Linked DNA regions of Flocculibacter collagenilyticus. The main gene of each other region encodes a partner of the protein of the gene in region 2 in a complex. Links are inferred from orthologs where the notes say so. Each region holds a gene or a part of one and is shown on either strand. Other genes may lie near its edges.

Region 1 (3,229 bases), 2.0 Mb from region 2 along the record:
AAGAACAACACCAAATATTAAATAAAAACACCTGCGAATGCAGGTGTTTTTTTATGTCATTTTAATACGACCGTTTGTACTTTATTTCGCGCTTTTTTGACGGCGCATCGCATCAAAAAATTCGTCGTTCGTTTTCGTCATTGATAGTTTATCAATTAAGAATTCCATCGCATCTATTTCCGTCATGTCATGTACAATCTTACGTAAGATCCACATTTTCTGTAGCTCTTCTTTTGATGTTAACAACTCTTCACGGCGCGTGCCTGAACGATTAAAGTCGATAGCAGGGAAAACACGCTTTTCAGCAATTTTACGATTAAGGTGCAACTCTAAGTTACCTGTACCTTTAAATTCTTCGTAAATAACTTCGTCCATTTTAGAGCCAGTATCAATTAACGCCGTTGCGATAATTGTTAAGCTTCCGCCTTCTTCAACATTACGCGCTGCACCAAAGAAACGCTTAGGCTTATGTAGTGCATTAGCATCAACACCACCAGTAAGTACTTTACCTGAAGAAGGAATAACCGTGTTGTATGCACGTGCTAAGCGTGTGATTGAGTCAAGTAGAATAACCACATCTTTTTTATGCTCAACTAAACGTTTTGCTTTCTCAATCACCATTTCAGCCACTTGTACGTGGCGACTTGCAGGCTCATCAAAGGTTGATGCAACCACTTCACCGCTGACTAAGCGCTTCATTTCTGTTACTTCTTCAGGGCGTTCGTCAATCAGTAATACCATTAACTGGCATTCAGGGTGATTAGCCGAAATTGACTGAGCAATATTCTGCATTAACATGGTTTTACCGGCTTTCGGTGGTGCCACTAATAACGCACGTTGACCTTTACCAATTGGCGATGCTAAATCTAGTACACGCGCAGTAATATCTTCAGTACTGCCGTTTCCACGCTCCATCGTCATACGCTCATTGGCGTGTAATGGTGTAAGGTTTTCGAAAAGGATTTTATTGCGTGAATTTTCAGGACGGTCGAAGTTAACTTCTGAAATTTTCAGTAATGCAAAATAGCGTTCGCCATCTTTTGGTGGACGAATAATACCAGAGATTGAATCACCCGTTCGCAAATTAAAGCGACGAATTTGACTTGGTGACACGTAAATATCATCAGGCCCAGCTAGGTATGATGAGTCTGAAGAACGTAAAAAACCGAAACCATCTTGTAAGATCTCTAATACGCCATCACCAAAAATGTCTTCCCCCCCTTTGGAGTGGGCTTTTAAGATAGCAAAGATAATATCTTGCTTACGTAAACGGGCGACATTTTCTAAGCCCATGGTTTCAGCTAGTTTTACAAGTTCACTAATAGGTTTGTTTTTTAATTCTCTAAGACGCATAACGGTGGGTTCTTAAATATTTACTTAATTAAAGGGGTTAAATTATTGCTTATTTGAATTGGAATAATAGGTATTCGACAAGCTATTTAGATTGGTTGCTGGCTAATAAGTTAGCAGTATTTTTTTTGGACGTCTAGTCACAGACAAAAAAAAAGGCACCTAAGGTGCCATTTTTTAGATATTTTCGTCTAAAAACTCTTTCAGCTGTGTTTTAGACAGTGCGCCAACCTTAGTTGCTGCTACATTACCTTCTTTAAAAAGTAATAATGTAGGGATGCCTCTAATACCAAATTTTGGTGGCGTACCTGGATTCTGATCGATGTTCAATTTAGCTACTTTCACTTTGCCATCATATTCTGTGGCTACTTCATCAAGAATAGGAGCAATCATTTTACAAGGGCCACACCATTCAGCCCAAAAATCAACTAATACAGGGGTAGATGCACTTAATACATCAGCATCAAAACTATCATCACTTAACTGAACAATCTTATCGCTCATTTTTTTCTCCGGTTATGGTCGGGATACTTCGCACTGTTATTTGCAGTGAGTATAAATAAAGGTTATCTACAATAATAGCGATAAAAACGACTATTTTTGCACAAACCACTAAATTAATTCTCTAATTATTGGGTTATTGTTTCTTATTTCAAGCTTAAGCGTTATGCTTTACGGTTATGAATAAGACCCATTTAACAGATAAAAAATTTTCAGACTTCGATCTGGATCCTCGTGTATGTGATGGTTTAGCAAAAAAAGGCTATGACCACTGTACTCCTATTCAAGCGCTTAGCCTTCCTGTCGCCTTATCCGGTAAAGATATTGCAGGCCAAGCTCAAACGGGAACGGGTAAAACCCTTGCGTTTTTAACCGCTACTTTTCACCGTTTGCTCGCCAATAATAACAACGCAGACAATCAACCTAGAGCGATTATACTAGCGCCAACGCGTGAGTTAGTGGTACAAATTCACAACGATGCGGTGGAGCTTGCTAAAGCAACTGGCTTACGTATAGGCGTCGTATACGGTGGTGAAGGATATGAAAGTCAGCGCCAAAAGCTCGAAGGCGGCATTGATATTCTAGTTGGCACCACTGGCCGTATTATTGATTACTTCAAGCAAGGTATTTTTAATTTAAATCACATTGAAGTGGTGGTGCTGGATGAAGCCGATCGTATGTTCGATTTAGGTTTCATTAAAGATATACGTTATTTATTTAACCGTATGCCACCCGCTAAAGACCGCATGAACATGTTGTTTTCTGCCACTTTATCGTTCCGGGTTCAAGAGCTCGCATTCGATCACATGAATGACCCTGTTCATGTTGAAGTAGAACCTGAACAAATGACGGCAAGAAAAATTTCTGAAGAGTTATTTTATCCGTCCAGTGAAGACAAAATAAAATTACTGCTGACTCTAATTGAAGAAGACTGGCCAGATAAAGCGATTGTATTTGCGAATACCAAGCATAGTTGCGAGAACGTACATGCATGGCTTCAAGCAGATGGACATCGCGTAGGCTTATTGACCGGAGATGTGCCGCAGAAGAAGCGTTTATCCATACTAGAGCAGTTTACTAAAGGCAGTTTAGATATTTTAGTGGCAACCGATGTTGCAGCGCGTGGATTACATATTCCAAGTGTTAGCCATGTATTTAACTATGACTTACCTGACGACAGCGAAGATTATGTACATCGCATAGGTCGCACAGGACGAGCTGGCGCAAGCGGAGCAGCAATTAGTTTTGCCTGTGAAAACTATGTCTATAATTTACCTGCTATTGAGGAATACATTAAACATGCTATTCCGGTTAGTCAGTATGACTCAAGTGCCTTGTTAGACGACCTAAATCGTCCTAAATTTACCCACAAACGCCG
Region 2 (3,161 bases):
ATACTGCCACCTTCATGCCGAGTATTGATGTACTTTTCGTAAAGCGGGTAGTAGGTTTTTCGTGGTTTGTGCGCTACTTTAAAACTGAAATCTTTAGCCTTTTTTAAAACGCGTTTTTGGTTTTTACTTGGACTGAATTGGTCAACGATAACGCGCAACGAGTGGCATTCGTGACAGTCAGAGCAATGAGGGCGGTATACTTGGTTACCGCTACGTCTAAACCCAAGCTCTAATAATTTATCAAAGTGGTTTGGATTAAGTTGAGTATCATCAATAACAACTAATAGCTGTTCAAACTGGTCGTCTAAATAACTACATACAAATGGTTTTGTTAGCGCGAGTCGGAGGTGTTTATAATCACTCATCATAAGTGGTCTAACTTAATGGTTAGCTGAGCAGGCGACTGTAACGTTAAGTGTTTATCTCGCACTTGCTCTAGTCGATATATAAAATCAGAACGAGACACTTCCTTGCTGCCCAATGTTGCTAAATGGCTTGTTTGCATTTGGCAGTCTATCATGGTGGCTCCAATTGATTGCAGCCATTGAACCAGCGCAACATAGGCAACTTTTGATGCGTTAGACATCAGGCTAAACATGGATTCGCCACAAAAACACCCGCCAATAAGTACGCCATATAAACCGCCCACAAGCATATTATTTTGCCAAATCTCAATGCTGTGTGCTTTGCCGTTTTGATGCAGCTGCGTATACGCGTTAATCATGTCTTGAGTGATCCACGTTTCATCTTGAGTGTCTCGCGGAGCGGCGCAGGCATGAATAACATCTTCAAAACAATGGTTTAAAGTAATTGTAAAAGGGGTTTTTCGAATGAGTTTTTTTAAACTACGACTTACGTGTAGTTCAGACAAGTCAAGAATAGCTCTAGGGTTTGGGCTCCACCACATGATAGGTTCGCCATCAGAGAACCAAGGAAAAATGCCGTAGTAGTAGGCGGTCATTAGCCGGTGTGGATTAAGATCTCCACCCACAGCAAGTAACCCATTTGGTTCAGCAAGCGCGTATTCCGGAGAAGGGAATAAATGCTTATCTGTAGGTAATTGATAAACGCATAACTCAGACAATCAACACCTCTAAAAACAAATGCCCCTGATGAATAGCTTAGGGGCATAATTCGTTTAAACTAACTTTAAGTATAACGATGGATACGCGATATAAAAAATTATTTAACGCAAATGGGCTATTTAACTAAGCCATCCATGTATCGCTCTGCGTCTAAAGCAGCCATACAGCCAGTGCCAGCTGAAGTTACTGCTTGGCGATAGATATGATCAGATACATCACCTGCTGCAAATACACCTTCTACACTAGTTGCAGTTGCATTACCTTGCAGACCGCTATTTACAATAATATAGCCATCTTTCATTTCTAATTGACCGTCGAAGATATCAGTATTCGGTTTATGGCCAATAGCAATGAATACACCCGCAACATCTAAGCTTGATATTTCATCTGACTGTGAATCTTTAAGCTTTATGCCCGTCACACCCATTTCATCGCCTACAACTTCATCTAAATTCTTATTTAGGTGAAGAACAATGTTACCGCTCTCAACTTTTTCCATCAGGCGGTTGGTTAGAATCTTTTCACTACGGAATGTTTCTCTGCGGTGTACTAAGTGAACTTCAGATGCAATGTTAGATAAGTACAGCGCTTCTTCAACGGCTGTGTTTCCGCCACCGACAACTGCAACTTTTTGATTGCGATAGAAGAACCCGTCACATGTTGCACACGCCGATACGCCACGACCCATAAATGCTTGCTCTGATTCCAAACCTAAGTATTTGGCTGATGCACCAGTACAAATAATTAACGCGTCACAAGTATATTTACCCGCATCGCCTTCAAGCGTATATGGCTTAGTTTTAAAATCCACAGTATGAATATGATCAAAGATGATTTCTGTATCAAATTTTTCTGCGTGCTCTTTCATGCGATCCATCAACGCAGGACCGGTTAAGTCATTTGCGTCGCCCGGCCAGTTTTCTACTTCAGTCGTTGTGGTTAATTGACCACCTTGCTGCATACCTGTTAACAGAACAGGCTTTAAATTAGCGCGCGCTGCGTACACAGCAGCAGTATAACCAGCAGGTCCAGAACCTAAAATTAATAATGGGATATGTCTTACGTCGCTCATGCGGTACTCCGAATATTTTTATGATAACTGAAAATATTTATCGTTATTAATAGTTTCATAAAAATGTCTGTTTTAGAGAAAATAACAAAGAAGTTATTGTATTGATTATTTTACTGAATATATATAGACAAGATTTAATTTAGCAAGCGCTATGTGTAAAGAAAAAAATACCGCTCTAAATAGAACGGTATTTTTTAGTAGCATTCTACTGCTTTAATTACAGTAAAAATAATGAAAGAGTAAACTGAAGATTAAGCTTGTAATGCTACTTCAGGCGCTACGTATTCATAACCTAATGCGTCAGAAACAGCTTGGTAGGTTACCTTGCCTTCATGTACGTTTAGACCATTTAACAAATGAGGGTTTTCTAGCATTGCTTGTTTAGGTCCTTTATTGGCTAAAGCAAGACCAAAAGGAAGTGTTGCATTATTTAATGCCATGGTAGATGTGCGAGCAACACCTCCTGGCATGTTAGCTACGCAGTAATGTACAACACCATCAACAACATAGGTAGGTTCTTGGTGAGTGGTCGCTTTTGATGTTTCAAAACATCCACCTTGGTCAATCGCAACATCTACTACTACAGCACCATCTTTCATATTTTTAAGATGTTCGCGTGTAAGCAACTTCGGCGCTGCTGCACCTGGAATAAGTACTGCGCCTATTACTAAGTCAGCCTGCTTTGAATATTGTTCGATGGCATCAACCGTTGAATATACTGTTTTCACTGTGCCGCCAAAAATATCATCTAATTCGCGCAAGCGTGGAATAGAGCGATCTAAAATTGTTACATCTGCACCCATACCGCGAGCCATTTTGGCAGCTTGCGTACCAACTACACCACCGCCGATAACAAGTACTTCAGCAGGAGCTACGCCAGGTACGCCACCAAGTAATGTACCGCTACCACCTTGCGCTTTTTCAAGGTGATGCGCACCAGCTTGAATAGACATTCGTCCAGCAACTTCACTCATAGGAGCAAGTAACGGAAGTCCACCGCGTGC

Evidence for each region.
Region 1: the proteins of trxB (region 2) and trxA are in contact, whole or in part, in a crystal structure (PDB 1F6M), measured with the Escherichia coli proteins. The link is inferred for Flocculibacter collagenilyticus from one-to-one orthologs.

Annotation. Positions count from the first base shown.
Region 1 is NZ_CP059888.1:88,611-91,839, reverse strand. The notes cover bases 192-3,083. They hold trxA (thioredoxin TrxA), read right to left. Parts: upstream 1,855-3,083; coding sequence 1,528-1,854; downstream 192-1,527. Other genes in these bases: rhlB (ATP-dependent RNA helicase RhlB), read left to right, coding at 2,031-3,083; rho (transcription termination factor Rho), read right to left, coding at 192-1,353. Outside these bases: more of rho, read right to left, coding at 82-191; more of rhlB, read left to right, coding at 3,084-3,229. UniProt on the Escherichia coli protein: Participates in various redox reactions through the reversible oxidation of its active center dithiol to a disulfide and catalyzes dithiol-disulfide exchange reactions.
Region 2 is NZ_CP059888.1:2,122,789-2,125,949, reverse strand. The notes cover bases 180-3,003. They hold trxB (thioredoxin-disulfide reductase), read right to left. Parts: upstream 2,158-3,003; coding sequence 1,201-2,157; downstream 180-1,200. Other genes in these bases: ald (alanine dehydrogenase), read right to left, coding at 2,409-3,003; aat (leucyl/phenylalanyl-tRNA--protein transferase), read right to left, coding at 365-1,084; HUU81_RS09415 (arginyltransferase), read right to left, coding at 180-365. In the rest of the region: more of HUU81_RS09415, read right to left, coding at 1-179; more of ald, read right to left, coding at 3,004-3,161.